2 linked regions of the Sediminitomix flava genome follow. The main gene of each other region encodes a partner of the protein of the gene in region 2 in a complex. Links are inferred from orthologs where the notes say so. Each region holds a gene or a part of one and is shown on either strand. Other genes may lie near its edges.

Evidence for each region. The genes of interacting proteins can lie anywhere in the genome.
Region 1: the proteins of secA (region 2) and secY are in contact, whole or in part, in a crystal structure (PDB 3DIN), measured with the Thermotoga maritima proteins. The link is inferred for Sediminitomix flava from one-to-one orthologs. Residues at the interface, in WP_004082002.1 of Thermotoga maritima: Glu261, Ala262, Arg263, Lys300, Ala301, Arg302, Thr303, Ile304, Ile305, Leu323, Tyr324, Asp325, Pro326, Val329, Ser330, Tyr333, Ile336, Lys340, Phe345, Val349, Glu363, Phe364, Tyr374, Ser375, Gly376, Gly377, Glu393, Ile395, Thr482, Ser483; in WP_004081795.1 of Thermotoga maritima: Glu108, Gly109, Glu110, Glu111, Ala236, Glu237, Arg238, Arg239, Ile240, Thr241, Ile242, Gln243, Tyr244, Ala245, Arg246, Arg247, Val248, Thr249, Gly250, Arg251, Arg252, Val253, Tyr254, Gly256, Ala257, Ser258, Thr259, Tyr260, Leu261, Pro262.

The regions. Positions count from the first base shown.
Region 1 is NZ_QGDO01000006.1:287,155-289,982, reverse strand. It holds secY (preprotein translocase subunit SecY), read right to left. Parts: upstream 2,165-2,828; coding sequence 836-2,164; downstream 1-835. Other genes in the region: rpmD (50S ribosomal protein L30), read right to left, coding at 2,689-2,828; rplO (50S ribosomal protein L15), read right to left, coding at 2,170-2,616; map (type I methionyl aminopeptidase), read right to left, coding at 53-826; infA (translation initiation factor IF-1), read right to left, coding at 1-51. UniProt on the Escherichia coli protein: The central subunit of the protein translocation channel SecYEG. Consists of two halves formed by TMs 1-5 and 6-10.
Region 2 is NZ_QGDO01000011.1:150,404-155,829, reverse strand. The notes cover bases 870-4,860. They hold secA (preprotein translocase subunit SecA), read right to left. Parts: upstream 4,475-4,860; coding sequence 1,070-4,474; downstream 870-1,069. Other genes in these bases: lpdA (dihydrolipoyl dehydrogenase), read right to left, coding at 4,848-4,860; BC781_RS24690 (SPOR domain-containing protein), read right to left, coding at 870-977. Also shown: BC781_RS24695 (glycosyltransferase family 4 protein), read left to right, coding at 1-296; more of BC781_RS24690, read right to left, coding at 360-869; more of lpdA, read right to left, coding at 4,861-5,426. UniProt on the Escherichia coli protein: Required for protein export, interacts with the SecYEG preprotein conducting channel.

The DNA.
Region 1 (2,828 bases), on a different replicon or contig from region 2:
AAGTGCTTCTACAATTGTTCCGTCCTGAACAATATTCGACTGTTTTGGCATATCAGAATTTAAATACTTCTTCTATATACTTAAATGTGGTTAAGACTTCTGCCTTGTCATTATGGAAAGCCACCGTGTGCTCATAATGAGCTGATGGTTTCGAATCACGAGTACGGATTGTCCAACCGTCATTATCCTGAACAACATTACGTGTCCCCATATTGATCATTGGCTCGATGGCGATTACTAAACCATTTTTGAATTTAATTCCTCGCCCTCGTTTACCATAATTAGGAACTTCAGGTTCTTCATGAAGACTGCGTCCTAATCCATGGCCTACCAACTCTCTTACTACAGAGTATCCATGTTTTTCAGCGTATTCCTGAATTGCAAAACTTACATCACCAATTCGGTTGTTTGCCTTTACTTGTTCGATACCAAGATAAAGAGAATCTTTGGTAACTTTTAGTAATTGCATCACATCCGGTGCTACATTCCCTACAGGATAAGTAAATGCACTATCAGAATGATATTCATTTAAGTAAACCCCACAGTCGATGGAAATGACATCTCCATCTTTCAACTCGTAATCATTCGGAATTCCGTGTACAACTACATCGTTGAGAGACATACAAAGGGATGCAGGAAAACCATTATAATTCAGGAAAGAAGGAGTGGCCCCATGATCCTTGATAAAATCTTCAGCGATTTTATCAAGGTGGCTAAGACTCACTCCTTCTTTGATATGCTTAGCAACTTCACCGTGCGTACGACCTAAAAGGTCAGCACTCTGTCGCATAAGCTCAATTTCACTATCTGTTTTATAGTATACCATTAGGCAATATTAGGCCATTGTAGCCACGTTTTGTCTACCTTTGACATTACCTGACTTCATCATACCTTCATAGTGTTGCATCAACAAATACGATTCAATTTGTTGTAATGTATCCAACACTACTCCAACCATAATGATCAATGATGTACCACCAAAGAATCTAGCGAAACCTTGAGACACGCCCATCAAAGCTGCAAACGCAGGTAAAATAGCAATAACAGCTAGATAAATTGCAGAAGGCATCGTAATACGATCCACTACTGTTGCAATAAAATCAGCTGTTGGCTCACCTGGTTTTACACCTGGGATAAATGCGTTGTTACGTCTAAGGTCCTCAGAGATTTGCTGTGGATTGATCGTAATAGCTGTGTAGAAGAATGTGAAAAGGATAATAAGTAGGGCAAACGTTAGGTTGTATTGCCAGCTCGTGAAGTCAGAGAATGCATAGTAAATAGTTCTAGCAGTATCTGAATCTTCTTGCCACACCCCTGCAATTAGTGGTGGAACGAACATAAGAGATTGAGCAAAAATGATAGGCATCACGTTTGCTGCGTTAACCTTCAATGGTAAGTAAGAACGTTGACCTGTGTTCAAAGTCTTTTTCTTACCACCAGCTCCTACTACCTGACGTGCATACTGAATAGGCACTTTACGTACTGCTGTAGACAGCAATACCACTCCCATCACTACGATGAAGAATGCTAGTAATTCGATAAATAGGATAAGGAAACCGCGAGATCCCTTAGCGGCAAATTCTTCTACGATTGCACCTGGTAAACTGGCAATAATACCTACCATGATAAGCATAGAGATACCGTTACCAATTCCTTTGTCGGTAATTTTTTCACCTAGCCACATGCAGAACACCGTACCTGCAGTGAGAATAATCAAAGATGAAGCAATAAAGAAGCTTTGCTCAACCATAATCGCTTCAGACGGGATAGTAGACATCAAATATCCTGTACCCTGACCAAATGTGATTAGGATTGTCAAAACACGAGTAATCTGGTTGATTTTCTTTCTTCCAGACTCCCCTTCTTTTTGCAATCTCTGAAAATAAGGAATAGCCATAGAAAGCAGCTGGATCACAATGGAAGCAGAGATGTATGGCATGATACCCAAGGCAAAGATAGAAGCACGGTTAAATGCCCCACCTAGGAATACATCTAAGAATCCCAAAAATCCACCTGACTGACTTGTCAAGCTTTCTGTGTCTACACCAGGTAAAACAATAAACGAACCTAGCCTAAAAATTGCCAAGAAGCCCAGGGTATAAATAATCTTATCCCTGAGTTCCTTGATTGAAAAGATGTTCTTTAGTGTTGTGAAAAATTTCATAGCTCTTACAGTGTCTGAGCCTTCCCGCCTGCTTTTTCAATTGATTCTAAAGCTGAAGCAGAGAAAGCGTGTGCTGAAACTTCGATTCCTGTAGCGAGCTCACCTCTTCCAAGTACCTTTACTTTTTCGTTCTTAGAAGCAAATCCTAATTGAACGAATTCAGCAGGACCAAAAGAAGTAATCCCTTTAGATTCCGCAATCTTCTGTAGCGTGTCTAAGTTCACAGGAGTGTAAGCTACTCTATTTGGGTTTTTAAATCCAAATTTAGGTACACGTCTGTAAAGAGGCATTTGACCACCTTCAAAACCTAGTTTACGTGAGTAACCTGATCTTGATTGAGCTCCTTTATGTCCTTTAGCAGCCGTACCACCTTTTCCGGACCCTTGTCCACGACCAACCCTTTTATTGTTTCTTACAGCTCCCGCTGCTGGACGTAATGTATGTAATTTCATAATTAAGATGCTGATTATAGTATGCAAACATCTACATCGTACTATTGCGGATGTGCAAAAGTACAAAAGATATTATAACTCTTCAACTTTAACCAAGTGTTGCACCTTCGCTACCATGCCATTGATCTGAGGCGTAGTTTCTTTTTCTACGCTCTTTCCGATACGGCCAAGGCCAAGTGCAACAAGAGTACGCTTCTGATTTTCAGGTCTTT
Region 2 (5,426 bases):
TTGGTGCAGATGTGGTATTGAATCCTATCTATTCTGGTGGAGGAGTAAAAACCAAGGCTATCGAGGCTATTGGTTTAGGAAAAACTGTGGTTTCGTTTGCTACAGGAGCAGAAGGAATAGCAGTAGCAGACTGTGGAGAAAAGCTGTTGATTAGTAAGGATAACCAAGTAGAGGAATTTTATCAGAATCTGATAAGGGTAAAAACGCAAGGAGATTTACCAACTCCAAAAACTTTCTACGATCGGTATTATTGGAAGAATGTGATTAAAACTTTGCAAGGAGTGGTAAAAAAGTAAATAAAAAAGCTCAAGTCTATATCAATTAGACTTGAGCTTTTTCTTTATCAGAAATCATGCAGATTACTCCGATTCTGGAGTCACTTCTGGTAAATTCTCTTCTTCGATATCTTCTAGAAGTAATTTTTCATATTCTTCTGGAGTAATGCGAAGTGTATCTGGAGTAAGGTTTAGTACCGAATACTCACTTACTTTAATGTAATCTCTTACAATGATCGCTTTTGGATAATCAGCTTTTAGCATACTCAATTTCTCATGAGCGAGTCTTTTTGAGTAATAATCACCTAAAGAAATCTTGTAGTTCGGTTGTTCGTAGTTGAAATAAACAGGTTCATGATAAATGGCTTTCGCTTTGTTGTAGGCTTTATTTGCCATAGAACGACTTGTTGTAGAGTAAATCAAAATACGGTAGCCTTCTACTTTGCTGTAATTTCTTTGAGCCATCTGACCAATCATAGACTCTATCTGTTCGTGCATTTCTCCTTCAGGAATATCAGAACTGTTTACAGGTTCCGTAGCTTCTTCTTCAGGCTTCTCTTCTTCTTTTGTGGCTGAAGCTGCTACAATTTCAGAACGATAAGCTGAAAGATCGGCATCGAAACTTGTTGAAGCTGTTTTGGAAGTTTTACAACTTACAAATGCCATCAGGATAGCAGCAGTTAGGATAAAAGTCTTTTTCATGGATATACCATTTTTAGATCATGAAAGATCACTTTGTAAAAAAAGCCTCTGTCAACAAAGGACAGAGGCAAATATTATAATGAGGATAATGCTTATCCTTCAATGATAACACAATTATTCAGTTCCAAGTCCTGTTCTACAGTCTTGAATTTCACATTTTCTTTAACCGTTCCGTCTTTGTAACGAACATTTACTCGGTCATTTCTGTGATATGTTTTCTCAGACTTGATTGGCTTAGTCACTTCTGCTTTAGGAGTGTTTGTTGCCATCTGACGAGGATCTGGACTTTGAGGAGCCTGTGGACGAGGCGCTGTAGCTCCACTCACTGCTTGAGATTCCGCTTTTTGCTCTTGCAATTTTGGCTCAGGCTGACGAGGTGCTGGTCTTTGTGGTTGTTGAACCTGCGATGGGTCTGCAACAGCTACTTGTGCTTTTGACAAGAATGAAGTTGCTTCCTCATTTACAGTGTTCAAGAAACCTTTGAAGAGTTGGAATCCTTCGAACTTGTAGATCAATAATGGATCTTTTTGTTCGTGGACTGCATTCTGAACTTGTTGTTTCAACTCGTCCATATCTCTTAAGTGCTCTTTCCACTCTTGGTCAATTACTGAAAGCATGATGTTTTGCTCTAGTACTTGTACCAATTCTCCACCTTCAGAATCAATTACTTTATCAAGAGAAGCATTCACTTGCATGAAGCGTCTTCCGTCAGTAATAGGAACAGCTACATTAGCAACGATACCACCTTTATCTTCTTTCAATTGGTTGAAGACAGGAAGGACACGATTCTTAATGTTTTGGTTTTTCGCCTTATAGTTTCCGTAAGCCTCAGTATAAAGCTTTTCGCTTAGTTGCTCTACTTTCAACTTCGTGAATTCTTCTTCCTTGATACTTGTGTGAAGTCCCAAGTATTTCAATACATCTAGTTTGAATGCATCGAAGTTATCTTGGTTTACTTCTGAGATGTTGAAGGCAACATCGTAGAAGTTGTTCATGATATCAAGTGTCAGACGATCACCGTAAAGTGCGTGATTTCTTCGCTTATAGATTACTTCACGTTGCGAGTTCATTACGTCATCATATTCAAGAAGACGCTTACGCATTGCGAAGTTATTTTCTTCTACTTTTTTCTGTGCTCTTTCAATCGACTTAGAGATCATTGAGTGCTGAATTACTTCACCTTCTTCAAGTCCCATACGGTCCATTACTTTTGCGATACGGTCAGAACCGAACATACGCATCAAGTTATCTTCCAAAGAAACGAAGAATTGTGAACTACCCGGATCTCCTTGACGACCTGCACGACCTCTTAGCTGACGGTCAACACGACGAGAATCGTGACGTTCAGTACCGATAATTGCAAGACCACCAGAGTCTTTAACTTCTTTACTAAGTTTAATATCAGTACCACGACCAGCCATGTTGGTAGCGATCGTTACTTGACCAGGAAGACCAGCTTGTGCAACTACATCTGCTTCACGAGCGTGTTGTTTGGCATTCAAGACTTGGTGAGGAATCTTACGCATTTGAAGCATACGGCTCAATACCTCTGAGTTTTCAACTGAAGTTGTACCCACAAGTACCGGACGATTCTCAGCGACAAGCTCTTGAATTTCTTGAGCTACAGCGTTGAATTTCTCACGTACAGTTTTATAAACCTTATCTTCTCTGTCATGACGTTGGATCGGACGGTTTGTAGGGATAGAAACTACATCTAGTTTGTAGATTTCCCAGAATTCTCCTGCTTCTGTTTCGGCTGTACCAGTCATACCCGAAAGTTTGTGGTACATACGGAAGAAGTTCTGAAGCGTAATTGTAGCGTAAGTTTGAGTAGCCGCTTCAATTTTCGCACCTTCTTTTGCTTCCAATGCTTGGTGAAGACCATCAGAATAACGTCTTCCGTCCATTACACGACCTGTTTGCTCATCAACGATCATGACTTTATTATCCGCAAGGATGTAGTCAACGTCTTTTTCGAACAAGGTGTAAGCTTTCAGCAATTGGTTTACTGAGTGGATACGTTGCGTTTTCAAAGAATAGTTGCTGATCAACTCATCTTTTTTCTGCAATTTATCCTCATCAGAAAGGTTTTCATCTTTCTCAATCTCATCTACTTCAATTCCGATATCTGGAAGGATAAAGAATTCTTTGTCTGAGCTAGAAAGATTTTGCGTTAGGTGATCGATACCTTTATCGGTAAGATCAACCGAGTTACGCTTTTCATCAATTGTGAAGAACAATGGCTCATCTGCTTCTGGCATACGTTTGTTATTTTCTGCCATGTAGATGTTCTCGGTGCTCTGCATCAATTGCAACATTCCTGGTTCACCCAAGAATTTGATAAGCGGCTTATATTTTGGCAATGCACGGTAAGCTCTGAATAGGGCTAAACCACCATTGTCTTTATCTCCTGCTTTGATTTGTTTCTTCGCATCGTTCAATAAGCTCATTGCCAATTGGCGTTGTTGGCTAACCAAACGATCGATCAAAGGTTTTAACTCATTGAATTCGTGCTTATCACCGTCAGGTACAGGACCCGAAATGATAAGTGGTGTACGAGCATCATCAATCAAAACTGAATCGACCTCATCGACCATTGCGAAATGGTGCTTCAACTGAACTTGCTCTTCTGGGCTACGTGCCATGTTGTCACGTAGGTAATCGAAACCAAATTCGTTGTTTGTACCGTAAGTAATATCTGCTTTGTATGCCGAGATACGACCTTGAGAGTGTGGTTGGTGTTTGTCGATACAATCAACTCGCATTCCGTGGAATTCGAAAAGTGGAGCATTCCACTCAGAGTCACGAACAGCAAGATAATCGTTGACTGTTACTAGGTGAACACCTTTTCCTGCCAAAGCATTTAGGTAAGAAGGAAGGGTAGAAACAAGCGTTTTACCTTCACCAGTTTGCATCTCTGCAATCATACCTTTGTGCAATACGATACCACCGATAAGCTGTACATCGTAATGGATCATATTCCACTCGATTTCGTTTCCAGCAGCAATCCATTTGTTACTCCAGATCGCTTTGTCGCCATCTATAGTTACATTTGATTTGGCGGCTGCCATTTCTTTATCGTGGTCGTTGGCAGTGACAACGAGTTGCTTATTTTCAGTCAATCTTCGAGCTGTTTCTTTCACAACAGCGAAGGCTTGAGGCATGATGTTTAGCAAAACAACTTCTAGTTCGCTATCATGTGTCTCTTCAAGCTTATCAATTTTACCGAAGATTTCTTCTTTCTCCTCAATTTCCATTTGAGGGTTCTCGTCAATCTGTAATTTCAACTGAGCGATTTCCCCATCAATTTCTTTAAGGTGATCTTTGATGACTTCTTTGAACTCGATGGTTTTAGCACGTAGTTCGTCATCAGAAATCTGCAACAACTTATCTCCCTCAGCATGAATCTGCTTGATATATGGAAGAATCTCCTTTAGATCTTTTTCTGACTTGGTTCCGAAAATCTTCGAGAACGCTTTAGTTACAAAGTCCAGCATATTACTTGGATGAAGAATTCAATACAAAAAAGTAGGGGTTGATTTAGCTCAAACCCATACATACAAATTTACAAAAACCTTTGACAACTTAGCCTTAAACTTCTGCTTTCTATAGGTGGAACAAAAAAATAAATAGACTTGGTCTTAATATTCATATGATTTGTTCTTGAAAGCGAATGTGAGGAGTCTAAATTGTTTTAATACTATTGCAACTTGCAATGTTTCAATACGGTCTTTTAACTATTTGGTTGTGAGAAAGTAGGGATAATTTCTAAAAAATGCTTTTCAAAAAATCGTAAAGAAACTTAAAAAGAAACCGCCACCTCTTTTCAGAAGTGACGGTCAAAAATAAATTTATGTTAAAACCTATGAATTATAGGTGAATACACTCATCATATGCTTGAGCAACAGCTTCCATAACTGCCTCAGACAAAGTTGGGTGAGGGTGAACAGCCGTGATGATTTCGTGAGCAGTAGCTTCTAGTTTACGAGCTGCAACTGCTTCAGCAATCATTTCAGTTACGTTCATACCGATCATGTGACATCCTAACCACTCTCCGTATTTTGCATCGAAGATTACTTTTACGAAACCTTCTTTCGCGCCAGAAGCAGATGCCTTACCTGATGCTGAGAATGGGAATTTACCCACTTTGATATCGTAACCAGCTTCTTTTGCTTTTTCTTCAGTGAAACCTACAGAAGCAATCTCTGGGTAAGTGTAAGTACAGCCAGGGATGTTGTTGTAGTTCATTGGCTCAGGAGTCATACCTGACATTTTCTCTACACAGATAATTCCTTCGTGAGAAGCAACGTGTGCAAGAGCTGGACCATGAACGATATCTCCGATAGCATAAACGCTAGGGATGTTAGTTTGGTAATAATCATTTACCAATACTTTACCTCTGTCGTGTGCTACACCAACTTCTTCAAGACCAATTCCTTCAAGGTTTGT